4 regions of the Antrihabitans spumae genome follow, and region 2 is predicted to be linked to each of the others. Evidence: riboswitches for the same ligand, from Rfam matches in the RefSeq annotation. Region 2 holds a riboswitch; each other region holds the start of a gene.

Region 1 (7,233 bases), on a different contig from region 2:
CGACACGGTGTCGAATGTCCGGTCTCAGGCTAACGCCAGGCCAAGCGGTTCGCTGCCCTGCGAAGGAAGATCGCGGCCGTGTCCTGTGTTGTGCCACACAGTGGTTTTGTGGGAGTGGTGTTGTGGGAGTCGAGGAAGGAGCTTCAGATGGCGGTCGAGGTACCGGAAAACGTGACGGGCCGGCTGAACACCGAAACCGTCATCTGGTTGACGACGGTCGGCAAGACGGGCACACCCGCCCCGACCCCTGTGTGGTTTCTGTGGTCGGGAAGGGAGTTTCTCGTCTTCAGCCAGCCGGAAGTCGGGAAGCTCGCGAACATCGGTCGCGGTCCGGCGGTGGCGCTCAATTTCAACAGCAGCGCCAAAGGCGGCGCGGTGTCGGTGTTCACCGGTATCGCCCGGGTCGACGACGCCGGACCGACCGACGACGAATGGCAGCGCTACGTCGCGAAATACGCCGACGACATCGTCGGGCTTGACTACACGCCCGAGAGGTTTCTCGCCGACTACTCGGTGCTCGTTCGGATCGAGCCGGACAAGCTGCGCGGTTGGTAATCGTCGATCCGTGAACATCCTGGCTGCGGCGTCGGGGCGGGAGTAGCGTGGCGTCGTGTCCGGATCGGATTCCTACGTCGTCGGCGGGTATCAAACCGACTACGCGCGGAACTGGCATCGAAGCGGCCTCGGCTACGACGCATTGTTCGCCGAGACGATCACGCGTGCGTTGACCGCCGCGGCAGTCGACGTCGATGAGATCGAGGTCGTCCACGTCGGAAACGCCTTCGGTCAGTTGTTCACCGGGCAGGGCCACCTCGGTGCGATGCCGGCGACAGTGCTGCCCGAACTATGGAACGTACCGTCCTCGCGCCACGAAGGTGCCTGTGCGTCAGGCAGTTTGGCTGTTCTCGGTGCGATGGCAGACCTCGAATCCGGCCGCTACGACTGTGCCTTGGTCGTCGGTGCCGAACTGGAGAAGACAGTGCCCGGCGAGGTCGGGGCGAAGCATATGGGTGCCGCCGCCTGGGTCGGTCACGAGGCGCAGGACACGAACTTCGTGTGGCCACGGATGTTCGCCCTGTTGGCCGACGAGTACGACCGCCGCTACGGACTCGACGAGACCTATCTGCGCGCTATCAGCGAGCTCAATATCGGCAACGCGAGCGCCAATCCGTGCGCGCAGACCAGGGATTGGGAGTTCGGTCCTGCCAGCTTCGGTACCGACGACGCCGCAAACCCCGTCGTCGACGGGCGGCTGCGGCGCCAGGACTGCAGCCAACTGACCGACGGCGCTGCGGCAGTTGTGCTCGTGTCGAATCGATTCCGACGAACGCCCGATCGCGCACGGATCGCCGGGTGGGGGCACCGGACCGTCGGTCTACCGCTCGATCAGAAACTGCAACGCAGCGCCGACGACGTCTACGTCCTGCCGCACGTCAGGCAGACCTTCCTGGATGCGCTCGGGCGTGCGGCGCGCGGGTCGGTGGACGACGTCGACGGCGTCGAGGTGCACGACTGTTTCTCGATGTCGGAGTACCTGGCGATCGACCATCTCGGCATCACACCGCCTGGGGAAAGTTGGAAGGCCGTCGAAGCCGGTGTGTTGGCACGCGACGGTCGGTTGCCGGTGAATCCGAGCGGTGGATTGATCGGTGGCGGCCATCCTGTCGGCGCGACCGGCGTCCGGATGTTGCTCGACGCCTACAAGCAGGTCACCGATCAGGCGGGGGACTGCCAGGTCGACGGCGCGCGGACGTTCGGGACTTTGAACATCGGCGGCAGCACAACGACCGTTGTCAGCTTTGTCGTCGAGACCGATGCGAGTACACAGAAGTCAGGGGCGTTGTGACAAATATCGAGCTGGTCGGCAGGGTACTGAGTTCGTTGCCAGCCGACGACGATCACCCGTACCGAACCGGAGCCTGGGCGCCGCAGGTCACCGAATGGGATGCGCCCGATCTCGAGTTGGTCGAAGGTGCGATACCCACCGATCTCGACGGCATCTACCTGCGCAACACCGAGAACCCCGTGGCCCCGTCAATCGGCCGATACCATCCATTCGACGGTGACGCGATGGTGCACGTCGTCGGCTTTCATGACGGAAAAGCATTCTACCGCAACAGATTCGTGCGCACCGAGGGTCTGCTGGCCGAGCAGGAGGCCGGACATGCGTTGTGGGCGGGCATATCCGAGCGACCGTCCAAGGCGATTCGTGAAGACGGCTGGGGCGCCCGCGGGCGGATGAAGGATTCGTCGAGCACCGACGTCGTTGTCCATGCGGGTGTTGCGATCACAAGCTTCTATCAGTGCGGTGACATGTACCGGCTCGATCCACTGACCCTCGACGATCTTGGCAAATCGACGTGGCACGGGCAGTTCCCCAGTGACATAGGGGTTTCCGCACACCCGAAGGTCGACGAACGCACCGGCGAGATGCTGTTCTTCAACTACGGCACCGACGCGCCCTACATGCACTACGGCGTTGTCGACGCAGACGATCGTTTGGTCCACTACGTCGACATCGAACTGCCGGGTCCGCGTCTGCCGCACGACATGGCCTACACCGAGAACTACGCGATTCTCAACGATCTGCCGTTGTTCTGGGACCCCGACATCTTGAAGAAGGGCGGTCACGCGTCGAGGTTTCGGCCGGACCTACCCACCCGGCTCGGAGTCATTCCGAGGCGCGGACAGTCGAGTGAAATCCGTTGGTTCGAAGCGGATCCCACGTATGTGCTGCACTGGTCCAACGCTTACGAGGACGGCGACGAGATAGTGTTGGAGGGCTACTTCCAGGACAATCCCGAGCCGTCGGTGCCGCCCGAATCGAGCTACTACCAACGTCTTTCGAGGTTCCTGTCGTTGGACGGTATGCAGACGAGGTTGCATCGATGGCGCTTGAACATGCGGACCGGCGCGACGACCGAAGAGCGGCTGAGCGAATCGTTGAGTGAGTTCCCGATGCTGAACCCCGACTACATCGGTCGGCCGCATCGCTACACCTATGCCACGACCGGCGTTCCGGGGTTCTTCCTGTTCGACGGGCTGCTCAAACACGACGGCACGACGGGAAATGAGGAGCACTACTCGTTCGGAGACGGCGTCTTCGGCAGTGAAACCGCGATGGCGCCCCGAATCGGGTCCACGGCTGAGGATGACGGCTACTTGATCACGCTCACTACCGACGTCGGCAACGATCGTTCCGAGTGTCTGATCTTCTCGGCGGCCGACATCACACTCGGACCGATCGCGCGGCTACGGTTGCCCGAGCGCATTTCCAGTGGCACCCACAGCACCTGGGCCTCCGGTGACAGTTTGCCGAATTGGCCTTCGGCCTCGTGAGTCCTTTCGGTGGGCCCGCCCGCCGAAAAGACTCACGAGCGGCGGAGCCGCCTAGGCCGACGCGAGGGTTCCGATGCCGAGGGCCGCAAGCATTCCCGCGCTCACGCGGGCCAGCCACTGAGTAACTTTGGGCCGCTTCAAGACGACGACCGCGCGTGACGCCGCGAAGGCAAGCGCCGCCATGACTGTTCCGGCCACCGTGGCCTCGATTACGCCTAGCGTCAAGGTGTTTCCGAATGTCACGTCGGTGACGAACTGCGGAACCACAGCAAGGTAGAACAGGCCGACTTTGGGGTTGAAGACGGTCGAAAGGAAGCCTGCGGCGGCCGCCGACTTCATCGACGCCGCGACCGCAGTCAACGGTTCGCCGGACTTGGCGGCATTGCGTCGATGCTCCAACAGAGCGTGCACACCCAGGTAGACGAGATAGATACCGCCCACGATCTTGAGTGTCCGATACGCCACGGACGACTGCTCGAGCAACGCGGCAAGGCCAGCAGCGACAACGATTGCCCAGGCGATCCCGCCGAACGCGGACCCGACCGCTGCAGCCAGGCCCGGTCGCACTCCCGCGATGCTGTAGCGAACGACCAAGAACATGTCCGGTCCGGGCGTTACTGCCAGCAGCACGCACAGGCCGGCGAAGCTGAGGAGCAGGGTGATCGTCACCCAGCGATGAGAACGCACTGGTAGGCGGTTTGGCAAACCATTTGAGCTCAGGGGGCGAGTTGCTCGGCGACCGCTATCAGTTCGGGGCTGTCGAGCGACTCCTGGACACACCGCGCGAACAGCCAGAGTCGGAGCCGGTCGCGGTCCAGATCGAGTAGCGCGGCCATCCGTCCGACGAAGGATTCAGGATCGGCGGTGAGCCGGTCGGAGGCGTCGAGCAGGTACTGAATCGGGTCGTAGGCAGGGTCGCCGAGGTAAGGCTTCGGGTCGATCGCGAGCCACGGTTCGCGTGCAGCGGCGAGGACGTTCTCGGCATGTAGGTCGGTGCACAGCAGTACGTGCCGATCTGCGGTCGAAGGCAGTGTTCTGAGCAACTCGATTCCCGCCGCTGTGATGCCTGGGTCGAGTTCATAGCTGGGTGCGTCCTGCAATTTCAGGTCGAACTCGTCGGCCCACAGATCGCACATACTGCTCAGTGGACGGAACGGATGTGGTGCCGCGGGTTCGATCCAGAGGCGTTGCAGGAGTTCGGCTATCACTTCGTCTCGCTGCAGCGGTGGCAGTGCGGCAGACAATGCGGTCCCGGGATCGCATTCCTCGATCAGTAGCGCGCAACTGTCTGTGGTTGTCACCGAATCGACCAGTCGCACAGCGCCGTTGCCGTTCCACACTCGGAGTGCGTCGGCGTCGTGCAGTGCCTCTTCGTGCCGCCACCCTACTTTGAGTACGAGGTGGTCCCCATTGTCGTTGCGCGCCTTCGCAACCCAGGATGCGACCCCGCCAGGTTGGAACGGGCGACCGACTGTGAGGGACCAACGCGCGGACAACTCGTCGATGATGCCGGGCAGGTGCTCGATCCAGGTCCGTCGCCCGACCGTGGCGAATCCGCGGGCGATCAGGTCGTCGTCGTCGTCGTCCTGCACCGACTCGAGCAGCAGGGATGGCAACTCTAATTCGCTCACGTCGCTTCAACGTACAGGGCCTCCGGCCTCGTGCGTCCTTTCGGCGGGCCCGACCTCCGAAAGGACTCACGACTCGGCGCCCCGGTTGACAAATTCGCGAGAGTTCTGCCAATCTTGGCGCAGGTCATGAGTACCAGCGTTTAGCCCCGGCTTGCTGGTCGGCAACCCTCCTCCGCGGTGGGGTGCTCCGGGTGACGACCTGGCTGACGTCCAAATACCTGGGCGCGGCAAGCGCGGACTCCGAGGTTTACAACCACCGACGGGTCCCTGGGACGATGGGATTTCGTGATGACTGCTGTATTGACCGCCGCTGTTGCCTGTGCGCCGCTGGCCCGAGTTTCAGGCTGTGACCTGCAGGTTCCGCTCGTGCAGGGTGGCGAATGCACGTACGCAAACCTCGACTACGCGGCGAGTGCGCCTGCCTTGGCTGCAGTGACCGACTGCGTTGCCGACGTGCTGCCGTACTACGCAAGTGTCCACCGTGGTGCCGGCTATGCGTCTCGCGTGTCGACCGACTGCTACGAAGGGGCCCGCGAATCCGTCGCCCGTTTTGTCGGCGCCGCCGACGACCAGGTCGTCGTCTTTACCAGGAACACCACAGACTCGTTGAACCTCCTTGCCTCCTGTGTCCCGGGCGACACCGTTGTGCTCGATATCGAGCATCACGCAAATCTGTTGCCCTGGAACAAGAACGGGCGTCGAGTGGTGACTGCCGCCGCGACGATCGACGAGACCGTCCGCCGTGTGATCGCAGAATTGTGCAGCCGTCCCGCTGCGCTCCTTGCCGTAACCGGTGCCTCCAACGTGACAGGCGAAGTACTGCCTATCGCGCGGCTTGCCGAGATCGCACACAGTTGTGGCGCAAGGATTCTCGTCGACGCTGCGCAGTTGGCGCCGCACCGTCGCATCGACCTCGCGAGCAGTGGCGTCGACTATCTCGCCTTTTCGGGACACAAGCTGTACGCGCCGTTCGGCGCGGGAGTCCTTGTCGGACGCCGTGATTGGCTCGATGCTGCCGAACCGTACCTCGCCGGTGGGGGAGCGGTCCGCGAAGTCGGCCTCACCAGCACGGAGTGGGCACCTGCTCCGCAGCGTCACGAGGCAGGCAGTCCGAACGTCATCGGTGCGGCGGCGCTGGCGGCAGCCTGCGAGCACCTGTGCACCCTCGATTGGGACGTCGTTGCCGATCACGAGCGCGACCTGTCCGATCGGCTTCGACGCGGCCTGGAACGACTGAACGGCATCAAGATTCTGCAGATCTGGGACGACACTGCCGATGCCGTCGGCATCGTGACCTTCACGGTCGACGGCTACGACCCGAGTTACGTTGCTGCCTATCTGTCTGCGGAGCACGGCATCGGCGTACGTGACGGACGATTCTGTGCGCACCCGCTCCTCGCGCGACTCGGAGTTCCCGCGGCGGTCAGGGCGAGCGTCGGACTCGGCACCTCGAGCTCTGACGTCGAACGCCTGGTGAACGCCGTAACCACACTGTGCGAAACCGGCGCGACCTGGCATTACGAAGAGATCGACGGCCGTTGGGATCCGAGCCCAGACACGAGATCCTTTCCGCGTCCCCAGTTTCGATCACCGCGAGGAGATGGCTCGCCTGCCTGCAAGTAGCGCGAGTACGCTCGCACTTATGGCATGGGAATCGAAGGGACGTCGGCTGGGACTCGTCCAGCGTCGACATGTCGATCTGTGCCGCACCGCGTCCGGCACCTGTTGAGGTCGAAGCTTTCGAACTGTTTCACATTCGAATCCGTTTCGCCCTTCAGCCCGTCACGCACGCATTTCGAGGGAATGTACCCATGTCATCGTCGGTTGTCCTTGCTCCAACCCGTCCGTTTCGTGTTGCGCTCGAACTGAGAAGTCGCCCAGCGCATGCTGATTACTGGATCGAACTGACCAACCCGCACGGATCGTCTGGGCCGCTGGATCTCGTTGCGGTCCCCCCGACCGTCGTTCGCATCACCGCGACCGACCTTCGTGAGGCGCAGCGGATTCGGCAAGGCATTCGTGCCGACCTCATCGGCAGCGGCCGGGACCCTGAATCGGTCACGGTGTTACTCGACATCGAAACCATCGTTGCCGCAACCGCTGCGGTCGCGCGGGGTCGGCTCGCCGAGGTCGAGTCCGATCCGCTGACCCGTCGTCGGAACGACTCGATCTCCTACATCGGGACGCCGTCCGGCTTGGTCGGATTGATCGCTGACATCCGGACCGCCGAGGTCGCCGACGGTGTCACAATCCGCCCGCTCGA
Region 2 (7,233 bases):
GAGTGCGGCTTCGACGCGAGGCAGGTCGATCCGGAGGCCGAAGAGTTTGACGAAGCGTGCGGACCTGCCGAGTATTTCGTACAGGCCGTCAGCGCCGCGTTTGGCGATATCGCCGGTACGAAGCTCGTCGACCGTTGCTCCGGCGGCGAGATCTGCCGCCGATTCGGCGTAGCCCATCATCACGTTCGGGCCCGAGTAGACGAGTTCGCCCGCGTCGGGATCGATTTCGTCCCCGCTGCGGTCGATGCGAAAAGACCCACCGGGTATCGCGACACCGATCGCGTTCGGATGCGACCGTGCCAGGTGCGGTGGGAGATACGCCATCCGAGCGGTCGCTTCCGTTGCGCCGTACATGACGAACAGATCCCAGCCGTCGCGTTCGCCGAGTGCGGCGTACCGTGCGACCCGGTCGGGAGCGAGCCGACCGCCTGCCTGGGTGAGGTAGCGCAGATGCGGCAGGTGCATGTGCTCGAATCCGATTTTGTCGAGCAGATCGAACGTATAGGGGACGCCGGCAAACGTTGTCGCCCGATGCCGACCGAAAAGGTCCCAGAACTCGGCATCGACGACAGACGCGTCCGTCAGCACGATTCCGGCACCCCGAAGCAGGTGACTGTGCAGGACCGACAAGCCGTAGCAATAGTTCATCGGAAGGCTGGTCATCGCTCGGTCGGTGTGGCGGATGTCGAGGTAGGTTGCAATCGATTCGGCGTTCGATCGCAGGTTCGCGCGTGAGAGGCGAACCAGCTTCGGCGAACCAGTCGAACCCGACGTGCTGAGCAGCAGTGCCAGATCGGGATGCAGCGTGTGCCTGGACACCGACCGTCGTTCGTCGAAATGCCAACTGCCGCTGCGCTGTTCGATCACGATGTCGGGATCGTAGGTATCGACGAGGGACGTCGCGTCGTACTGCGGATCGCCCGGCACGAGTAACACCGGCTGACGGGCGGCGAGCGCTCCGAGGTATGCGACGACCGCCTCGATGTCGTTGCGACCCGCGATCAGCACCAACCGCCGTTCGGTCCCGAAGCGTGCGGCGGCATCGTGCACGAGCGCGGCGAGGCGGCGGTAGGACACCTCGTCGGTGCCCGACACGATTGCTGTGCGCTCACCATGGCGCGCCAGCTCGTCGACGAGTCGCGTCGTCGCACGTTCGGTTGATGGCGCCACCACCGGATCATAGTTGGCAAGGCTTACCTCGCACACCGAGCGATGTCAGACCGGTTCGGTCTCGGCCCGCGGACGCGGCATCAGCACCGGTGCCACCAGTGCGAGCAGCACCGCGGGAATCACGAACGCAGTGGTCGGGTGCACACCGTAGAGCGGTGTGAGCAGCACCGGCGCGAGCGCCTGCCCCGAGAAGCGCAACGACTGCACAACCGAGAGCGCGCCGCCCTGATTCGGTCCGCGCAGGCCGAGTACCGCTGCATTGACGCCGACGAGGATGCCCTGACCCGCAACGCCTGCGGCGGCCCACGCGGCAGCGGCGACGACGAGCAGTCCGGCGGTCCCCGCGAGCGTGACGAGAACGGCACCGCAGGTGGCGCCGATCAGTACCGACCGGCGCGCACCGATCCTGTCGATCGCATTTCCGACGGGCCGGGCGGCGATGATTCCTGCGATTCCGAAGCCGGTGAGCAGCAGGCCACGCTGCGTGGGGCCGAGGCCGAACGCATCCTCGGCGCGGAAGGCGACCAGAAAGTTCAGACCGCCGAGTGCGCCCCATCCGAGGAACGCGACCAGTCCGATGCGTACGACATCCGGCCGTAAAGCTTGGCGCAGCTTCACTTCGCGTCCCGACACCTGTGCGCCGGTGGGCAATCCGACGATTCCCAATATCGCTGCGACCACAGCAACGGCGACGAACGCGAGCCGCCAATTCACCTCTGCCGCAAGCCCGCCCACCAGCGGCGCCGTCGTCTGGCCTGCTGCCTGCAGTGCCGAGAACGTGCCGAGCGCACGACCGAGCCGCGCCTTGGGAGTTATCGACGCAAGCGATGCCAACAGCAGGGGAGTGGTGAAGGCATTCGCGCACCCCTGAATTGCTCTCGGTACCAACAGAAACGACAGACTCGGTGCGACGACGCAGGCCAGCGACGCGACGACGTACACGGCGTAAGCGATTCGGACAGTGCGGAATTGACCCCAGCGTGCACCGAGTGTGCCGGAGACCAACATCAAGATTGCGAAGGGGAACAGGTACGCCGCGAGCGTCGATGCTGCTGCGGGAGAGCTGACGCCGAGGTCGTTGCCCATCTCCGGGAGCATCGCCGTGACGACTCCGCCACCGAACGGTCCGAGAAACCCACCCGCGTAGAGGGCGAGCGTGCGGAGGCGACTCACGCTGTGGTCCTCACCCGTGGTTACAGTCCGAAGCTGCCAGGCCCGCGCCGGCGAAGGTACTTTTCGAATTCGGCTGCGAGCGCATCGCCGTCGATCTTGGAGATGGCGTCGGAGATGTCGATCTCGGCGTCGCCACGTTCTTCCAGCGAGCGGACGTACTCGGCGATTTCTTCGTCCTCGGCCGTCATCTCCGTGACCGCCTCTTCCCAATCCTCGGCCTGGGTCGGTAGTTCACCGAGCGGAACCTCGACGTCGAGCACGTCCTCGACCCGCTGCAGCAAGGCGATCGTCGCCTTCGGATTGGGCGGCTGCGACACGTAATGCGGAACGGCCGCCCAGAACGACACCGCGGGAACACCCGCCTTGACGCAGTGGTCCTGCAGCACGCCGGTGATGCCGGTCGGGCCCTCGTACCTGGTCTGTTCGAGTTTGAACTGCTCGGCGGCCTCTTTGCTGTAGGCCGAACCGGTGACCGGAACCGGGCGGGTGTGCGGGGTATCGGCGAGCAGCGCGCCGAGGATCACGACGGTGCTGACGCCGAGTTGCTCGACGAATTCGAGCAGATCGTCGCAGAAACTGCGCCAGCGCATGTTGGGCTCGATACCGCGAAGCAGCACAACATCGCGTTCGCTACCGGGAGGCGAACACACCGACAGCATGGTCGACGGCCACTGGATCTCCCGGGTGACGCCGTCGATCTGCTTCACCGTCGGTCGATTTACCTGGTAGTCGTAATAATCCTCGGAATCGAGCTCTGCCAGCGGCTCGGCATCCCAGATCAGTTCGAGATGCTCGACTGCACCGCTTGCCGCATCACCGGCGTCGTTCCAGCCTTCGAACGCCGCGACGAGGATCGGATCGCGCAGCGTAGGCAGATCGAGGTCGGCTACGACCGGGAACTCTTCGGAACTCACCGACACAGCCTACGACCAGGGCGGGTCCGCCTCTTCACATAGCGCCGTTTGACAACGAAAGCCATCCCCTGCCAGCCTTGACGTTGGTCATGAGTACCAGCGCACAGCCCCGGCTCGCTGGTCGGCAACCCTCCGCCACGGTGGGGTGCTCCGGGTGACGACCAGGCCGCACGTCCGATTCGGGTGCGGCAAGCGTGGATAGACGAGGGGATGTGCCGATGGTTGCCGCTGCACCGCGTAGTTCTGGCCGTGAGCCGGATACGTCTGAAGATCACACTGTTGAGGCCCCCACTATTCTGGAGCGCATGTCTTTGCCACTGCACTCTGCACTGCTCGATGCGCTCGATCAGCGTGTTGTCATCGGCGACGGTGCGATGGGCACGATGTTGCAGGCTGCCGACCTCACCCTCGACGATTTTCTCGGGCTGGAGGGCTGCAACGAAATTCTCAACGACACGCGCCCCGATGTGCTCAAAGACATTCACCGCGCGTATTTCGAAGCGGGCGCCGACGCAGTCGAGACGAACACCTTCGGCTGCAACCTGCCGAACCTTGCCGATTACGACATCTCCGATCGCATTCGTGAGCTGTCCGAGAAGGGCACTCAGCTAGCGCGCGACGTTGCCGACGAGATGGGTCCAGGTCGCGACAGGATGCCACGTTTCGTCCTCGGTTCGATGGGCCCCGGCACCAAGCTGCCCACCCTCGGACACGCCCCGTACGCCGTGTTGCGCGACGCCTACACGGAGTCCGCGCTCGGCATGATCGACGGTGGTGCCGACGCCATCCTGATCGAGACGTGTCAGGACCTGCTGCAGGTCAAGGCCGCGATCATCGGCAGCCAGAACGCGATGGCAAAGCTCGGCAGGCGGCTGCCGATCATCACCCACGTCACTGTGGAAACAACCGGAACCATGCTGGTCGGCAGCGAGATCGGCGCCGCGCTGACGGCTATCGAGCCGCTCGGCGTCGACCTGATCGGGCTCAACTGCGCAACGGGACCCGACGAGATGAGCGAGCACCTCCGCCATCTTTCGAAGTACTCGAAGCTGCCGGTGTCGGTGATGCCGAACGCAGGTCTGCCAGTCCTCGGTGCCAACGGCGCGGAATACCCGCTGTCACCGGAAGAGCTGGCAATCGCACTGAGTGGTTTCGTACGCGAATACGGTCTGGCGTTGGTCGGCGGCTGTTGCGGCACAACGCCAGAGCACATTCGTCAGGTTGCGGCGGCCGTGCGCGATGTCGAGCGGGGCACGCGTAAGCACATCAGCGAGCCTGGCGTTTCTTCGCTCTACACGGCAGTGCCTTTCGAGCAGGATGCCAGCATCCTGATGATCGGCGAACGTACGAACTCCAACGGCTCCAAGGCTTTTCGTGAGGCGATGCTTGCCGAGGACTACGAGAAGTGCCTCGATATCGCGAAGGATCAGACGCGCGACGGCGCGCACATGCTCGACCTCAACGTCGACTACGTTGGCCGTGACGGTGCCGCGGACATGTCTGCTCTCGCAAGCAGATTGGCGACCGCGTCGACGTTGCCGATCATGCTCGACTCCACCGAACCCGCTGTGCTGAAGGCTGGTCTAGAACACCTCGGCGGGCGTTGCGCGGTCAACTCCGTCAACTACGAGGACGGCGACGGACCCGATTCGCGCTTCCAGCAGATCATGTCGCTCGTGAAGGAACACGGTGCGGCGGTCGTCGCGTTGACGATCGACGAAGAGGGTCAGGCGCGTACCGCCGAGTGGAAGGTCCGGATCGCCGAGCGGCTGATCGCGGACATCACCGGCAACTGGGGATTGTCGGAGAGCGACATCATCATCGACGCTCTCACGTTCCCGATCTCGACGGGCCAGGAGGAGGTCCGGCGCGACGGCATCGAGACGATCGAGGCCATCCGCGAGATCAAGCGGCTGCATCCGGAGATCCACACGACACTCGGGCTTTCCAACATCTCGTTCGGCCTCAATCCCGCTGCGCGGCAGGTGCTCAACTCCGTGTTCCTGAACGAGTGCATCGAGGCCGGTCTCGACACCGCGATCGTGCATGCGTCGAAGATCCTGCCGATGGCGCGGATCCCCGAGGAACAGCGGCAGACCGCACTCGACCTCGTTTACGACCGTCGCCGCGACGACTACGACCCGCTGCAGACGTTGATGGCGCTGTTCGAAGGCGTCTCGGCGGCCGATGCCCGTGAGTCGAGAGCCGAGGAGTTGGCCAAGCTGCCGCTGTTCGAGCGGCTGGAACGCCGGATCGTCGACGGTGACCGAAACGGTCTCGACGTCGATCTCGACGAGGCGATGCTCACCAAGAAGCCCCTCGAAATCATCAACGAGACGTTGCTGTCCGGGATGAAGACGGTCGGCGAACTGTTCGGCTCCGGTCAGATGCAGTTGCCTTTCGTGCTGCAGTCTGCCGAAGTGATGAAGGCTGCTGTCGCCTATCTGGAACCTCACATGGAGGCGACCGACGACGACGGCAAGGGCCGCATGGTGATCGCGACCGTCAAGGGCGACGTCCACGACATCGGTAAGAACCTGGTCGACATCATCCTGTCGAACAACGGCTACGAGGTCGTCAACCTCGGTATCAAACAACCGATTGCGTCGATCCTCGATGCCGCGATCGACAAGAAGGCCGACGTCATCGGTATGTCCGGCCTGCTCGTGAAGTCGACAGTCGTGATGAAGGAGAACCTGCTCGAACTGAACGCCAAGGGTGTTGCGGGGCAGTTCCCCGTCATGCTCGGTGGCGCGGCGCTCACACGGTCCTACGTCGAGAACGACCTGACCGAGGTGTACGACGGCGAAGTCAGTTACGCCCGTGACGCTTTCGAAGGTCTGCGGTTGATGGACACCATCATGACGCGCAAACGCGGCGGTGGACCCGATCCGGACAGCCCCGAAGCGATCGCGGAACGTGAGAAGGCGGCCGAACGTAAAGCGCGGCACGAGCGTTCCCGCAAGATCGCCGAAAAACGAAAGGCCGCAGAGGTTCCCGTCGTTGTTCCCGAGCGCTCCGACGTCGCGGCAGATCTTCCTGTGCCGACACCGCCGTTCTGGGGGAGTCGCATCGTCAAAGGTGTTGCGCTGTCCGAATATTCGAATCTGTTGGACGAACGTGCTCTGTTCCTCGGCCAGTGGGGACTGCGCGGTCAGCGGGCAGGCGAAGGCGCGACGTACGAGGAGCTGGTCGAGTCGGAAGGACGTCCGCGCCTGCGGTACTGGCTCGATCGCCTCACCAGCGACGGCATCCTCGCTCATGCCGCGGTTGTCTACGGCTACTTCCCGGCCGTGTCCGAGGGTGACGACGTGATCGTGCTCGAGAGCCCGGAACCCGATGCGGCGGAACGGTATCGCTTCACGTTCCCGCGCCAGCAGCGCGACCGCTTCCTGTGTATCGCCGACTTCGTCAGGTCGAGGGAGAAGGCCGTTGCGGACGGTTCCGTCGACGTGTTGCCGTTCCAATTGGTGACGATGGGTCAGCCGATCGCAGATTTCGCCAACGAACTTTTCGCTGCCGACTCCTACCGCGACTACCTCGAGGTACACGGCATCGGTGTACAGCTGACCGAAGCTCTCGCCGAGTACTGGCATCGCCGCGTCCGTGAGGAATTGGTGCTCGGCGGTCACAGTCTCGCCGAGGACGACCCGTCCGATGTGTCGGAGTACTTCAAGCTCGGCTACCGCGGCGCCCGTTACTCCTTCGGCTACGGTGCGTGCCCGGACCTGGAAGATCGGGCGAAGCTGGTTGCGCTACTCGATTCCGAGCGAATCGGTGTCGTGCTGTCGGAAGAGCTGCAGCTGCATCCGGAGCAGTCGACCGACGCGTTCGTTCTGCATCACCCCGAGGCGAAGTACTTCAACGTCTGAGGTGATGCAGCACTCCGGCTGGGTCAGACCGCGTCGGTGCGGGTGAGGGTGACTTCTCGTTCGCCGACATCCGGATCGGAAACGACGACGTTGACTTCACCGAC
Region 3 (7,233 bases), on a different contig from region 2:
CTACGGTTTACGGTTTAGCCCATGACGCAAACCGACCTCGGCGAGGCCGCACTCTCGAAGCTGAAGTCCAGCGAACTCGTAGCGCTACTAGGACGTTTGCAAGCCGACGACCCGGCGATAGGTGATCTCGACGTCGACGTCGTCGGCCGCCTCGTCGATCCGAAGAAGCTGAAGAACGAGGAATTCGCGTCGCTGCTGAGCAACCTCGCGCGCCTCGCTGACGCAGGTGCCGACGTCGACCTGGCAAAGATGGACGCAACGAACTTCGCGAAGTTGATCGCCCGGGCGTCCGACGATCAACTCAAAGCCGCGACAGCGGATCCCGCGTTGCGCGCCCGAGTCCTCGACGAACTGTTCCGGCGGATGGACGCCCACTTCCTACCCGAGCGGGCTCGCGACGGCAGGGTCGTCATGCAGTTCCGGGTCAGCGGGAAAGGCAACGGCGGCAAGGAAACCGACGACTACGCAGTCACCATCGCTGACCGAAAGTGCAGCGTCGAGAAGTCGCTCGCACCCGATGCGAAGACGACGATCACGCTCAGCCCGGCCAGCCTGCTGAAACTGGCGACCGGCAATGCGGGGGCCAAGATGATGTTCGTTCGCGGCAAGGTCAAAGTGAGCGGCTCGATCGGGTTCGCCGCGGGATTTATGAAGATGTTCGAGGTTCCGTCAGCCTGAGCGGGTACTTGCGCTCGGCATCACCGTGTGTGAGCCTCAGTAACGGGTAACTCAGCATCAAGAGCTTTTTCCGGACAATGACGTCGAGGAAAGGTCCTTCCGCGTGACTCAGTCGACCGCAGCGCTACATCTGGGATCCGGTGAGCCGGTCCTGCTCCTGCAGCCATTTATGCTCTCCCCTCATGTCTGGCGCGGTGTCGCCGAGCGATTGGCGGAGTCCTACGAGGTCTTCGCGCCCGCCTTCGCGGGTCACTGGGGTGGGCCTCCCCTGAACGGGTGGGACGCCAGCGCCTCCGCGATCGCCGACGCCGTTGAGAAGCAACTCGACGAACTCGGCTGGAACACCTGCCACATCGTCGGCAACTCGCTCGGCGGTTGGGTCGGTTTCGAACTCGAACGTCGCGGTCGCGCGCGCACCCTGACCGCTGTGGCTCCAGCTGGCGGCTGGCGTCATCTGAGCCCGGACGCAATCCTGGTCGGTCTCAAATTTCTTTCACTCGGTCCCCTCGTCGGGATCGGCAAACTCGTCGGCGGCTTCGTGGCCCGAAATCGCCTCGTACACCGAGCTTTCCTGCCCCTGGTGAGCAAAGATGCGAAGGCCGTCGAGCCACAGGACGCCGAGGCGATGATTCTCGCCGCGTCGAACTGCAGAGCATTCCTGCCCGTGCTGTGGTCCGGACTCAAGGGTGGCGGAGTCACCGGCCTTGCCGATGTCAAGGTGCCGACTCGGCTGCTGCTGTGCGAATACGACCGCATCATCCCCATGCGCCGCTACGGGAGCATGTTCATCGACGAGCTTCCGGCGGTCGCCGACCGAGTCACGATGGAAGGCGTCGGCCACTGCCCTCAGCTGGAGGCACCGGAGAAGGTGGCCGCGCTGATCTCCGAACACGTCGCGTCCTATCGGCCGCACCTGCGAGCGGTATAGCGGGTCAGTCGGCGGTCCGGCGCTGTGCAAGAACCGAGATCCCGAGTACGAACAATCCGGCGATGGCAAGCATCGCTCCGACGGCTGCCGGCGCGGTGTAGCCGAGACCTGCGGCGATGACAATGCCGCCGAGCCACGCACCCGCTGCGTTGGCGATGTTGAGCGCCGCATGGTTGAGCGCGGCGGCCAACGACTGCGCATCTGCCGCCACGTCCATCAGCCGGGTTTGCAGCCCGGGGACCAAAGCGGCTCCCGCCGCGCCGATGGCGAACACGCCGACAACTGCGGTATACGGGTTGTGCGCAGCAGCGACGAACAACGCGAGCACGACGGCCATCGTTGCCAGCAGCGCGAAGAGGCTGGGAATCAACGCCCTATCGGCGAGGATGCCGCCGACGATGTTGCCGACGACCATCCCGACGCCGTAGACCATCAGAACGACCGGAACCCAGGCGATCGGCAACCCGGCCACGTCGGTCAGCGTGGTGCTGACGTAGGTGTACACGGCGAACATGCCGCCGAAGCCGACAGTGCCGACCGCAAGGGTCAACCACACCTGGGAGCGGCGCAGTGCACCGAGTTCGGTGATCGGATTCGTTATGGCGACGCCGTGCAGGTCCGGCACCCAACGCACGAGCGCGGCGACCGTGGCAACGCCGATGACGGTGACGATCGTAAAGGCGCTGCGCCAGCCGAAATGTTGACCAAGGGCAGCGGCGGCCGGGACCCCGACGACGTTCGCGACGCTGAGGCCGAGCATCACCGTGGCAACGGCTTTGGCTCGCTGTCCAGCGGGAACGAGTGACGCGGCGGCAAGGGACGCGACACCGAAATACGCACCGTGTGGCAAGCCTGCGACGAAGCGCGAGACCATGAGCCACTCGTAGCTCGGCGCGAACACGGTGGCGGCATTGCCGATGGTGAAGGCGACCATCAAGCCGATGAGGACCAGCTTTCGCGGGAGGCGTGCCGTGGCGGCTGCAAGCAGCGGGGCTCCGACGACGACGCCAAGCGCGTAGGCGGAAATGACATGGCCCGCGGTCGGCTCGGATACGCCGATGCCCGACGCGATGTCGGGAAGTAGGCCCATCGCCACGAATTCGGTGGTGCCGATACCGAAACCACCCATCGCGAGGGCGAGCATCGCCCAGCGGCGGGTTCCGGAGTTGGCCGAGTCGGTGCTGGCCAGCTCAGCACGTGGCGCGGTTGTAGTAGGCACGCTTGCGTACAACCGCCTCGAGGAGCGGAAATCATCCCGATGCGGCGGTGAAGTCGGTCACTGACAACAGGCGGCTATCAGCGCAATGCCTTCTGCAGGTTCTCGTCGAGTGCGCCGAGGAACTCCTCGGTCGTCAGATAACCCTGATCGCCGCCGACCAGCAGTGCGAGGTCCTTCGTCATCTGACCGCCCTCGACGGTCGTGATGACAACGTCTTCCAGCGCCTGCGCGAAGCCGATCACGTCGGGAGTGCTGTCTAGTTTGCCCCGGTGCTCCAGTCCACGGGTCCACGCGAAGATCGATGCAATCGGATTCGTCGATGTCGGCTTACCGGCCTGATGCTGCCGATAGTGCCGCGTGACCGTACCGTGCGCCGCTTCGGCCTCGCAGGTCTTGCCGTCCGGCGTAAGCAGCACCGAGGTCATCAGGCCGAGGGAGCCGAAGCCCTGGGCGACCGTATCGGACTGCACGTCGCCGTCGTAGTTCTTGCAAGCCCAGACGTAGCCGCCCTCCCACTTCATCGACGACGCGACCATGTCGTCGATGAGGCGGTGTTCGTAAGTCAATCCGGCGGCGTCGAACTCGGCCTTGAACTCTTTTTCGTAGATGTCCTGGAACGTGTCCTTGAACTGGCCGTCGTACGCCTTGAGGATCGTGTTCTTCGTGGACAAATACACCGGATAGTTCTGCTGCAGGCCGTAATTCAGCGAGGCCCGCGCGAAGTCGATGATCGACTGATTGAAGTTGTACTGCCCCTGCACGACTCCGCCGAGGCTTTCCTCTGTGAAGTGCACCAACTCGTGCTGGATCGGTTCGTCGCCGTTGTCGGGTGTGTAGGTGATGGTGACGGTGCCCGGCCCGGGGACCTTGAAGTCGGTCGCGCGGTATTGATCGCCGAACGCGTGGCGGCCGATGATGATCGGCTTGGTCCAGCCAGGGACCAACCGCGGCACGTTGGAGATGATGATCGGCGCACGAAAGATCGTGCCGCCCAGTATATTTCGAATCGTGCCGTTGGGCGAACGCCACATCTTCTTGAGGCCGAATTCCTCGACGCGATCTTCGTCCGGCGTGATGGTCGCGCACTTGACGCCGACACCGTGCTTCTTGATGGCGTTGGCGGCGTCGACCGTCACCTGATCGTCGGTCTCGTCCCGATATTCGATGCCGAGGTCGTAGTACTCCAGGTTCACGTCGAGATAAGGATGGATCAGCTTTTCTTTGATGAACTTCCAGATGATCCGCGTCATCTCGTCGCCGTCGAGCTCGACGACGGTGCCTTCTACCTTGATCTTCGACATGGGTGTTTCGCGTCCTCCTGAGAAGGTCTTCCCTCGGTGCTGCGGCCGCGAACGCACCTTGTGGGCGCGCTTGCGGCATCAACAGTCAACGTATACGGCTGCGCCTGTCAGCGTGCCTATCAATGCTAAACATGACGGTCGTCCGTGTCGGAACACAATCTGCCAACCCCGGTAGTTCGATTATTCGGAGCGGACATATACGATGTTCGCCAGGTCACGAGCATCAGCGACAAGCCCCGGCTCGCTGGTCGGCAACCCTCCTTCGCGGCGGGGTGCCCCGGGTGATGACAAGGCCCTCGACAGTCGAGAGCAAGCGCGCCGTAGGAGGTTTCAAAATGTGTTGCTGTAGCGGATAGACCCCATCCCCCGCCCCGCATTCCCATTACCTTTCTCTGGAGTTTCCATGACTGAATCCGTTGCGCCCGAATGGTCTTTCGAGACCAAGCAAGTTCACGTCGGCCAGGTCCCCGACGGCACGACCAACGCGCGCGCACTGCCGATCTACCAGACCACGTCCTACACGTTCAACAACACCGACCACGCCGCAGCCCTGTTCGGACTTGCCGAGCCTGGCAACATCTACACCCGCATCATGAACCCGACTCAGGATGCCGTCGAACAGCGCGTCGCGGCACTCGAAGGCGGCGTCGCAGCTCTGCTCGTCGCATCGGGTCAGGCCGCCGAGACCTACTCGATTCTGAACATCGCAGGCGCCGGCGACCACATCGTGTCGAGCCCTCGCCTCTACGGCGGCACCTACAACCTCTTCCACTACTCGCTGCCCAAGCTCGGCATCGAGGTGTCGTTCGTCGAAGATCCGGACGACCTCGAGCAGTGGCGCGCCGCAATCCGCCCGAACACAAAAGCCTTCTTCGGTGAGACGATCTCGAACCCGAAGAACGATATCTTCGACATCCCCGGTGTCTCGGCCGTCGCGCACGAGTCGGGTATCCCGCTCATCGTCGACAACACCGTCGCGACGCCGTACCTGATCCAGCCGCTGAAGCACGGCGCCGACATCGTCGTGCACTCCGCGACGAAGTACCTCGGCGGACACGGTTCCGCCATTGCCGGCGTGATCGTCGACGGTGGCACGTTCGACTGGACTCAGGGTCGCTTCCCCGGATTCACGACACCCGATCCCAGCTACCACGGTGTCGTGTTCGCCGATCTCGGCGCGCCGGCCTTTTCCTTGAAGGCCCGTGTCCAGTTGCTCCGCGACCTCGGTGCGGCAATATCGCCGTTCAACGCCTTCCTGATCAGCCAAGGTATCGAGACCTTGAGCCTGCGGGTCGAGCGTCACGTCCAGAACGCCAAGGCGGTCGCCGAGTGGCTCGAAGCCCGTCCTGAGGTGACGTCCGTTGCCTACGCAGGCCTGCCGTCGTCGCCTTGGTACGAGCTCGGACAGAAGCTCGCGCCGAAGGGCGCAGGCGCGATCGTGGCGTTCGAGGTGGCCGGTGGCGTCGACGCAGGCAAGCGCTTCGTCAACGCGCTGACGCTGCACAGCCATGTCGCTAACATCGGTGACGTGCGTTCACTGGTGATCCACCCGGCTTCGACGACCCACTCGCAGCTGACTCCCGAGGAACAGCTCGCATCGGGTGTCACCCCCGGTCTCGTCCGTCTGGCAGTCGGCATCGAAGGTATCGCCGACATTCTTGCCGACCTCGAGGTTGGGCTGACGGCGGCAGCATCTTGACAGTGAGTAAATCTCGAGCAGCACGTCCGGAGGCGGTTCTGCCGCCTCCGGACGGGCGGCTCGGCAGCGTGTCGATCGGCGAGGTCGTACTCGAAAGCGGCGCAGTGATTCCCGAGGTCACCCTCGCGGTCCAACGCTGGGGCGCGCTGTCTCCGAACAAGGACAACATCGTGCTCGTCGAGCACGCGCTGACCGGCGATTCGCACATCACCGGTCCCGCGAACTCCGAGCATCCTTCACCCGGTTGGTGGAACGGCATGGTCGGGCCGGGCGCACCGATCGACACCGACGAATGGTGCGTCGTGGCAACCAACGTGCTCGGCGGCTGCCGCGGCACCACGGGCCCCGGTTCGATCGCACCGGACGGCAAGGTCTGGGGTTCCCGTTTCCCCGAAATCTCGATCCGCGACCAGGTGTCGGCCGAAATCGCTCTTGCCGATGCCTTCGGTGTCGAGCGGCTCGCATCGGTCGTCGGCGGATCCATGGGCGGCATGCGTGTGTTGGAGTGGATGGTCGGTGCGCCCGATCGCGTGTCCTCCGCACTTGTGCTCGCCGTCGGGGCTCGCGCGACAGCCGACCAGATCGGCACACAGACGACCCAGATCGCCGCGATTCAGGCCGACCCGGACTGGCAGGGCGGCGACTATCACGGCACCGGCCGCACTCCGACGACGGGCATCGGCATCGCCCGCCGGATCGCACATCTGACCTACCGGACCGAGTTCGAACTCGACCATCGTTTCGAGAACTTCTCGCAGGAGGACGAAAACCCCTGGGAGGGTGGGCGTTACGCGGTCGAAAGCTACCTCGAGCACCAGGCCGAGAAGCTGATCGCGCGCTTCGATCCCGCAACCTACGTCCTGCTGACCGAGGCGATGAACCGCCACGACGTCGGTCGCAACCGAGGTGGCGTCGAAGCCGCGCTTCGTGCAACGCAGGTGCCGTGTGTGGTCGGCGGTGTCGACTCCGATCGCCTGTACCCGCTGCGGACCCAGCAGGAACTCGCAGACCTCCTACCGGGTTGTCGTGGGCTGGAGATCGTGCATTCGAAGGACGGTCACGACGGCTTCCTCACCGAAGCGACAGCGGTCGCAACACTGCTGGACGAGACGATGGAACTCGCGCGACGGGGTTAGATCTTTGCCGCTAACCCGTGCCGAGCGGATCGATCGATGCAGCAAGCAGAACGATTGCCGCGCCAACCGCTGTCATCGCGCCGACATCGAACCATCGACCCCTGACTGCGAGCAGCCCGACGCGATCGGTCGGTAGACACAGCCGAAACGCCGCGCCGAGCAGGGTCGCCGAGCCGAACACCAATGCTCCGCGACGCCACCGTTCGGACAGGATGAACACGACGGCAAGTGCGACGACCGCGACGACCACCACCATCGGGAGGTGGCAGCGG
Region 4 (7,233 bases), on a different contig from region 2:
TGACGTCGGTCGAGCGGTCGACCTTTGCGGCACCTTCGGCGAGTGCGGGCATCAGTTTCTCCGTGTAGAGCTCCATACCCTTGCCCGACGTGCAGATGAAGCCATCGCCCGCTCGTCCCGCATACCGTGCGACGACGGGTCCGCCCGCTGCGATGTAGACCGGCACGCCACCGTCGGGAACGTCGTAGATCGACGCGCCCTTCGTTTTGTAATATTCGCCGTCGAAGTCGACGCGATCCCCGACCCACAGTTCGCGCATAAGCTGCACTGCCTCGCGCAACCGCGCGAAACGTTCCTTGAACTCGGGCCACTCACCTGCGTATCCGGTTGCGATCTCGTTGAGCGCTTCGCCGGTACCGACGCCGAGCATCACCCGTCCCGGATACAGGCAGCCCATGGTCGCGAACGCCTGTGCGATCACGGCAGGGTTGTATCGGAAGGTCGGCGTGAGCACCGAGGTCCCCAGCTGGATCCGCTCGGTGCGCTCGCCGACGGCAGTCATCCACGCGAGCGAGAAAGGGGCATGGCCGCCGTTGTGGCGCCACGGTTGAAAGTGATCACTGACCGTGGCGGAATCCATGCCGTGTTGCTCGGCGAGGACTGCCAGTTCGACGAGTTCGCGAGGTCCGAATTGTTCCGCGGACGCCTTGTATCCCAGCTTGAGCTCAGGCATGCACTACTCCTTTGTCGGCTGACCCGAGCCTAGCGAGAGTCCCCGACGCGCATCCGGGCGGTGCAACGTCGTGAGCAGTAGGAATTGCCCAAGTTTTTCGGCGTTTGCTCTCGCATAGCGAACGGCCGGTCTGTTATATTTCCGAGACCTTTCGAGGCTGTACTACGCACCTAGGTGTGAGGTAAAGGACTTGTTCGCGGCACGGGTGCGGTACGAGCAACGTTAGGTGCTCGGGTCAACGCCGACTGCGCGGCAGCGGTGCCATGAAAGGGGCGGTCCAATGCCACAGCCCAGACATCTCTCCCGCTCGACCGGACAGTCGACCAAGGAACCTCGCCATCGGGCGCAGAGCCAAGAGGCAGCGATACGGGCCGCGAGGCACCGAGCGGCCGCGGATCTCCCGGGCGCAGGCACCCTCGTCGGCGATGGACCCGCCCGCCACCGCGCACATCGACTCCCCGACGACGTTTCGGGCGACGATCGTAACGGCGACACCGATCGACCCGAGGTCAGCATGTCGTTGCGCGAGTGGACGAACCAGCTCTTCTACACCGGTTCGAGCTGAACCCGACACGACTCGACAACCCCGGTGCGGCAAGATTGCCTTGCCATGACCGACATCGACGACAACCCGCGGGCAACCCGCAGGCGACACGTCGTGCGGCTCGTCCTTTTCGCCACTTTCCTGCTCGGCCTGTTCGTTCTCGTTGCTGTGACGCGCGTCGTCGATGTCGAGGACCTCAGGGCAACGGTTGCGGCGACCGGCCCGGCAGCGCCATTGACCTACGTCGTGCTGGCGGCCGCTCTCGGCGCAGCACTCGTACCAGGGCCGATCCTCGCCGCAGGCAGCGGACTGCTGTTCGGAACGGTGCTCGGCACCTTCGTGACCCTCGGCGCCACTGTCGGCACCGCCCTGACAAGTGCCTTCCTCGGTCGCCGGGCGGGCCGTAACAGCACCCGCGCCCTGCTCGGCCCCGAGCGGTCCGATCGCGTCGACGCGCAGATCGAACGGTGGGGCCTGTGGGCTGTCGTCGGTCAACGCTTCGTTCCCGGCGCACCCGACGCGCTGTCCGCCTACGCCTTCGGCGCCTTCGGACTTCCGTTGTGGCAGATGGCAATCGGGGCTTTCATCGGGTCGGCACCGCGGGCGTTCGTCTACACCGCGCTTGGCGCTTCGGTCGGCGATCTGTCCTCACCGCTTGCCTACTCGGCAATCGCGGTGTGGTGCGCAATGGCCATTGTCGGCGCGTACGCCGCGCGGCGCGGTTATCGACGGTGGCGTGGTAAGGCAGCACAATGAGGTGGTGACGCGAACAGCGACCGAACTCGACCCCGACACACAACTGTCGTATCTGATGGACATGGACGGAGTTCTCGTCCACGAGGAACACCTCGTCCCCGGCGCGGACGAGTTTCTGGCCGAGCTACGGCAGAACCAGACACCGTTCATGGTGTTGACCAACAACTCGATTCGCACCCCGCGTGACCTGCATGCGCGGCTGGTGCGGACAGGTCTCGACATCCCCGAGCGGTCGATCTGGACCTCTGCTCTTGCGACGGCGACCTTCCTGAAGAATCAGCGCCCCGGCGGCAGCGCGTACGTCGTCGGCGAATCCGGTTTGACCACGGCACTGCACGACATCGGCTACGTCCTCACCGATACCGACCCCGACTACGTCGTCCTCGGCGAAACGCGCACCTACTCCTTCGAGGCCATCACCAAGGCGATTCGCCTCGTCGAGAACGGCGCGCGGTTCATCGCGACCAATCCGGACGCAACGGGTCCGTCTCGTGAAGGTTCACTGCCCGCAACGGGATCGGTCGCTGCCCTCATCACGCGGGCCACCGGCCGCGAACCGTACTACGTCGGCAAACCGAACCCGCTGATGATGCGCTCGGCGCTGCGCGCGATCGGCGCACATTCCGAGCACACGTTGATGATCGGCGACCGGATGGACACCGACGTCGTCTCCGGGCTGGAGGCGGGACTGCGGACGATTCTCGTGCTCACCGGAATCTCGACCCGGCAGAGTGTCGAGTCGTTTCCCTATCGTCCGACGCTCGTTCTCGACTCGGTCGCCGACCTCATCGGACGAACGCGAAATCCGTTCGAAAGCTGATCGCACCCAGCGCGGGGAGCCCCGACCGCTACTGGCACGATCGAGGAGTGAAGCGCGACGTATCTGCCCATCTCGATGTCGATATCAGAGCTGCGACAACCCTCGAATTCCAAATTGCCGTTGCGAAGCTGCCAGGCATCGAGGTGACCGAGTCGTTGTCGTTCACTCACGACGGCAACCCGGTGGAGGCTGCGGAGATAATCGGCTTGCACGGCACCAGGATTCACAAATTCGAGGTCGGCGAAGGCAATCTCGTTGCGAGCTATCACGCGAGCGTCACCGGTCGCGCCGAACCCGACGAGGCGACCGACTACGACCTCTCGGTCTATCTACGGCCGAGCCGCTACGCCGAGGCCGACAAGTTCTTCGGTTTCGCCGCAAAGGAATTCGGCCAGTACCGCGACTCCGAAACACTGCTCGCGCAGATATCGGGGTGGGTGCGATCCCGGATGTTCTACGTGCCCGGCAGCAGCGATCCGATCGACGGCGCGGCAGACACTCTGCTGTCCGGCGCCGGGGTGTGCCGCGACTACGCACATCTGGTCGTTGCGTTTCTTCGTGCGATGAATGTGCCTGCCAGGGTGGTCGCGGTGTACGCGCCCGGCTGTGTCCCCATGGACTTCCATGCGGTCGCGGAGGCGTACGTCGACGGCGTGTGGCGCGTCGTCGATGCGACCGGTCTGGCACCACGGTCGACGCTGGTACGCATTGCTACGGGCCGCGATTCGGCCGATACGGCGTTTCTCGACAACCACAGCGGCGACATCTGGCTCAACCACGTCTGGGTCACGGTCGTCGTCGAGGGGATGCTGCCGATCGACGACATCACCGAGTTGGTGTCCCTCGGCTAGCTAGGCCAGCTAGCCGTGTTAGCTCAGGGCTTGATCGAGATCGCCGAGCAGGTCTTCGATGTCTTCGAGGCCGACCGAGATCCGGACCACCGAATCGGTGATGCCGATCGCCGCGCGGCCTTCGGGTCCCATTGCTCGGTGCGTCGTCGTCGCCGGATGTGTGATCAGCGATTTCGCGTCGCCGAGGTTGTTGGAGATGTCGACGATGCGAAGGGCGTCGAGCACTTCGAATGCACGCTTCTTGCCCATACCGTCGGGTGCGTCGAGTTCGAACGTGACGACCGTTCCGCCGCCGCTCATCTGGGTCCGGGCAAGCGCATATTGTGGATGCGATTCCAGGTACGGATATTTCACCCAACGGATCGCGTTGTGGCCTTCGAGGAACTTCGCGATGGTCAGCGCGGATTCGGTGGAGTGCCGAACGCGCAGCGGCATCGTCTCCAGTCCCTTGAGCAGGGTCCAAGCGTTGAAGGGGCTCAGCGCCGGACCGGTATGCCGCATAAGGGTTTTGACGGGTCCGTCGATGTAGTCCTGCGAACCGAGGATCGCGCCGCCGAGCACTCTGCCCTGACCGTCGATGTGCTTGGTGCCCGAGTACACAACGACGTCGGCGCCGAGTTCGAAGCTGCGCTGCAGCAGCGGCGTCGCAAAAACGTTGTCCAGCACAACTTTTGCGCCCGCTGCATGCGCGAGCTCGACGACCCGCGGAACGTCGACGAGTGACTGCATCGGGTTGGACGGCGTTTCGAAGAACACAGCCGCCGTCGGTACCGACAGTGCCTGCTCCCACTGGTCGAGGTCGTCACCGTCGACGAAGACGGTCTCGACACCCCAGCGCGGCAGGATTTCGTTGCAGACGACGAAACACGAGCCGAACAGACTGCGCGCTGCGACCAGACGATCGCCTGCGCCGAGCAGTGCACCGAGTGCGGTGAACACGGCAGCCATGCCACTCGCGGTGGCGAAACATGCCTCTGCACCGTCGATGAGCCGCATACGTTCTTCGAACATCGCAACCGTCGGGTTGCCGTAGCGCGAGTAGACGAAATGATCGACTTCGCCGGTGAACGCGGCTTCGGCAGCTCCAGCGCTCTCGTAGACGAAGCCGGACGTCAGATACAGGGCCTCGGCGTTCTCTTCGAAACCCGAACGCATCAGTCCGCCACGGACGCCGATGGTCGCGGGACCGACTCCCGCCGGGAGTGGCTTCTCGAACGCTCCACCGGTCGGGCGGCTGATCTTGCCGTCACTCATGACTGCGTCCAGGGCAACCCGATGGCACGCCAACCGATCGCGCCGCGGTGGCCGTCTGCGTCGATCGGGCCTTCGAAACCTTCGAGAATGTTGTAGGACGGGCCGATCCCTGCCGCGGTGGCTGCCTTTGCCGCGCCGACCGATCGTTGACCCGAACGGCAGAGAAACACGACCGGCCGTTCGACTCCGGGTGTGAGACCTGCCTCTTTCAGCTGGTCGACGAAGTTGTCGTTGCGTGCGCCGCCCGGGTAGCCGACCCATTCGACCAGCAACGACTTGCGGCCGATCGAGGTGGTGTCGGCGACGCCGACGAACTTCCATTCGGCCTCGGTGCGGACGTCGACGAGCACCGCGTCGGGGTGCTCGGTCAACAGATCCCACGCCTGCTGCGGAGTGATATCGCCTGCATAGCTCACGTCATGCGCCTTTCACAATGCCCTGGACTCGCCGGCACTGCACTGGCCTTGGAGTCCGCGCTTGCCGCGTCCGGAATTGAAGCACGGCCAGGTCGTCACCCGGAGCACCCCACCGCGGAGGAGGGTTGCCGACCAGCTAGCCGGGGCTGTTCGCTGGTACTCATGACCTCAGCAGAGGATCGCTCGCTACCCGTGCTTCTGTCAACTTCTGCGTATGCAATCGCGAGTAATTGCGATCAGTTGCACACCAGCCAGCCGCCATCGCTGCGGACGAAGTTCCATTCCGCGACCGGCAGGTCCTTCTCGTCGGCAGCGACGGTGACGTCGGCCTTTGCGCGGTCGCCGTCGACTTTCACGTTCTCGACCTTGCTGTAGGTGATCTTGTCGCCACCGGGCTTCACGACGAAGGCATTGTCGTCGAAACCGGGACAGACAGCACCCTTCAACTGCGCATCCTCACCGTTGCGAGCCTTGATGTAGGCAATGGTCGCCTGGTCGACGCGCTGCGCTTCGGAGACGTTCTCCTCGGCAGGTGACACGATGCCGCCGATGACGATGGCCGCGATGATCGCCGCTACGACCGCGACGGCAGCGATGAACGGGACGGGGGTGCGCTCCCACTTGGACTCGGTGTCGGCGCCCTCGACGACCGCATTCGTGTCTGCGGAATCCGCGGCGACCTGCTGCGCTGCCTCGTCGCCCCTGTTGTTGCGCTTCTTCTTCTTGGCGGTCACGAGGGAATCCTCCACGGGCGCCGCGTGTGGGGCAAACGCGCACCCTGCAAGTCGGCGTGCGGGGTGACGATAGACTTCAACGGCTGAGCCTGCCGCGCACATCTCCCGAGCGGATCGGTTCGGCCGTTGCTTTGGCAGATTAGAGATTTGGCTAATTAGGCTTAGCTAAGTTTAAGCTCGCGTCAGCGAACGTCCATTTCGTCGAAAAGGTGCACGGTAGAAGATGACAGACCAGTCTCGAGCGGCTCAGTCGCCCGCCCAGTCCCGTCCGCTTCGCGTGGCCATCATCGGCGCAGGTCCGGCAGGTATCTACGCCGCTGACGCGCTGATGAAATCCGACGCCGAGGTCAGCATCGACCTCTTCGAACGTATGCCTGCACCGTTCGGCCTCATCCGCTACGGCGTCGCACCCGATCACCCGCGCATCAAGGGCATCATCACCGCACTGCACAAGGTGCTCGACAAAGAGCACGTTCGGCTGCTCGGCAACATCGACTACGGCACCGACATCGATTTGACGACGCTGCAGCGTTTTTATGACGCCGTGATCTTCTCCACCGGCGCCAACGCCGACCGCGCACTCGAAATCCCCGGCGTCGATCTCGAAGGCTCCTACGGCGCCGCCGACTTCGTTTCCTGGTACGACGGGCACCCCGATGTGCCCCGCAACTGGCCGCTCGAGGCCGAGAAGGTCGCTGTTCTCGGTGTCGGCAATGTCGCTCTCGACGTCGCCCGTGTGCTCGCCAAGACCGGCGACGAGCTGCTGCCGACCGAAATCCCCGCCAACGTCTACGAAGGCCTCAAAGCGAACAAGGCCGTCGAAGTGCATGTGTTCGGTCGCCGCGGACCCGCGCAGGCCAAGTTCACGCCGCTCGAACTGCGCGAACTCGATCATTCCCCGACGATCGAAGTGATCGTCGACCCCGAGGACATCGACTACGACGCAGGTTCGGAAGCGGCTCGCCGCAACTCCAAGATCGTCGACATGGTCGCAAACACCATCCAGGACTGGGCGATCCGCGACGTCGGCAACCGCCCCCACAAACTGTTCCTGCACTTCTTCGAATCGCCGACCGAAATCCTCGGCAAGGACGGCAAGGTCGTCGGACTGCGGACCGAACGCACCGAACTCGACGGCACCGGCAACGTCCGCGGCACCGGCAAGTTCAAGGAATGGGAGATCGG

What was found. Region 2 has a riboswitch for S-adenosylmethionine ahead of metH (methionine synthase). Riboswitches for the same ligand answer to the same signal wherever they lie in the genome.
Region 1: another riboswitch for S-adenosylmethionine. It lies ahead of ACHIRB_RS22650 (aminotransferase class V-fold PLP-dependent enzyme); the one in region 2 lies ahead of metH (methionine synthase).
Region 3: another riboswitch for S-adenosylmethionine. It lies ahead of ACHIRB_RS16390 (bifunctional o-acetylhomoserine/o-acetylserine sulfhydrylase); the one in region 2 lies ahead of metH (methionine synthase).
Region 4: another riboswitch for S-adenosylmethionine. It lies ahead of ACHIRB_RS02155 (rhodanese-like domain-containing protein); the one in region 2 lies ahead of metH (methionine synthase).

What each region holds. Positions count from the first base shown of each region.
Region 1 covers NZ_JBIMSN010000106.1:116,678-123,910, reverse strand. Annotated here, with positions in the region: gene ACHIRB_RS22675 (TIGR03667 family PPOX class F420-dependent oxidoreductase) at 148-555, shown strand; gene ACHIRB_RS22670 (acetyl-CoA acetyltransferase) at 611-1,846, shown strand; gene ACHIRB_RS22665 (carotenoid oxygenase family protein) at 1,843-3,339, shown strand; gene ACHIRB_RS22660 (LysE family translocator) at 3,391-4,008, opposite strand; gene ACHIRB_RS22655 (aminoglycoside phosphotransferase family protein) at 4,056-4,970, opposite strand; SAM riboswitch class IV at 5,093-5,210, shown strand; gene ACHIRB_RS22650 (aminotransferase class V-fold PLP-dependent enzyme) at 5,259-6,593, shown strand; gene ACHIRB_RS22645 (putative leader peptide) at 6,571-6,699, shown strand; gene ACHIRB_RS22640 (hypothetical protein) at 6,782-7,233, shown strand, end outside.
Region 2 covers NZ_JBIMSN010000016.1:49,517-56,749, reverse strand. Annotated here, with positions in the region: gene ACHIRB_RS03645 (AMP-binding protein) at 1-1,170, opposite strand, end outside; gene ACHIRB_RS03640 (MFS transporter) at 1,216-2,343, opposite strand; gene ACHIRB_RS03635 (PAC2 family protein) at 2,364-3,257, opposite strand; SAM riboswitch class IV at 3,343-3,458, shown strand; gene metH (methionine synthase) at 3,563-7,129, shown strand; gene ACHIRB_RS03625 (hypothetical protein) at 7,153-7,233, opposite strand, start outside.
Region 3 covers NZ_JBIMSN010000062.1:232,081-239,313, reverse strand. Annotated here, with positions in the region: gene ACHIRB_RS16410 (SCP2 sterol-binding domain-containing protein) at 22-678, shown strand; gene ACHIRB_RS16405 (alpha/beta fold hydrolase) at 782-1,606, shown strand; gene ACHIRB_RS16400 (MFS transporter) at 1,611-2,825, opposite strand; gene ACHIRB_RS16395 (NADP-dependent isocitrate dehydrogenase) at 2,903-4,126, opposite strand; SAM riboswitch class IV at 4,339-4,448, shown strand; gene ACHIRB_RS16390 (bifunctional o-acetylhomoserine/o-acetylserine sulfhydrylase) at 4,530-5,825, shown strand; gene metX (homoserine O-acetyltransferase MetX) at 5,822-6,961, shown strand; gene ACHIRB_RS16380 (DUF3017 domain-containing protein) at 6,972-7,217, opposite strand.
Region 4 covers NZ_JBIMSN010000008.1:66,804-74,036, reverse strand. Annotated here, with positions in the region: gene fgd (glucose-6-phosphate dehydrogenase (coenzyme-F420)) at 1-673, opposite strand, end outside; gene ACHIRB_RS02180 (hypothetical protein) at 954-1,238, shown strand; gene ACHIRB_RS02175 (TVP38/TMEM64 family protein) at 1,284-1,973, shown strand; gene ACHIRB_RS02170 (HAD-IIA family hydrolase) at 2,029-2,793, shown strand; gene ACHIRB_RS02165 (transglutaminase-like domain-containing protein) at 2,841-3,644, shown strand; gene ACHIRB_RS02160 (O-succinylhomoserine sulfhydrylase) at 3,663-4,898, opposite strand; gene ACHIRB_RS02155 (rhodanese-like domain-containing protein) at 4,895-5,314, opposite strand; SAM riboswitch class IV at 5,367-5,482, opposite strand; gene ACHIRB_RS02150 (Rv0361 family membrane protein) at 5,551-6,048, opposite strand; gene ACHIRB_RS02145 (FAD-dependent oxidoreductase) at 6,272-7,233, shown strand, end outside.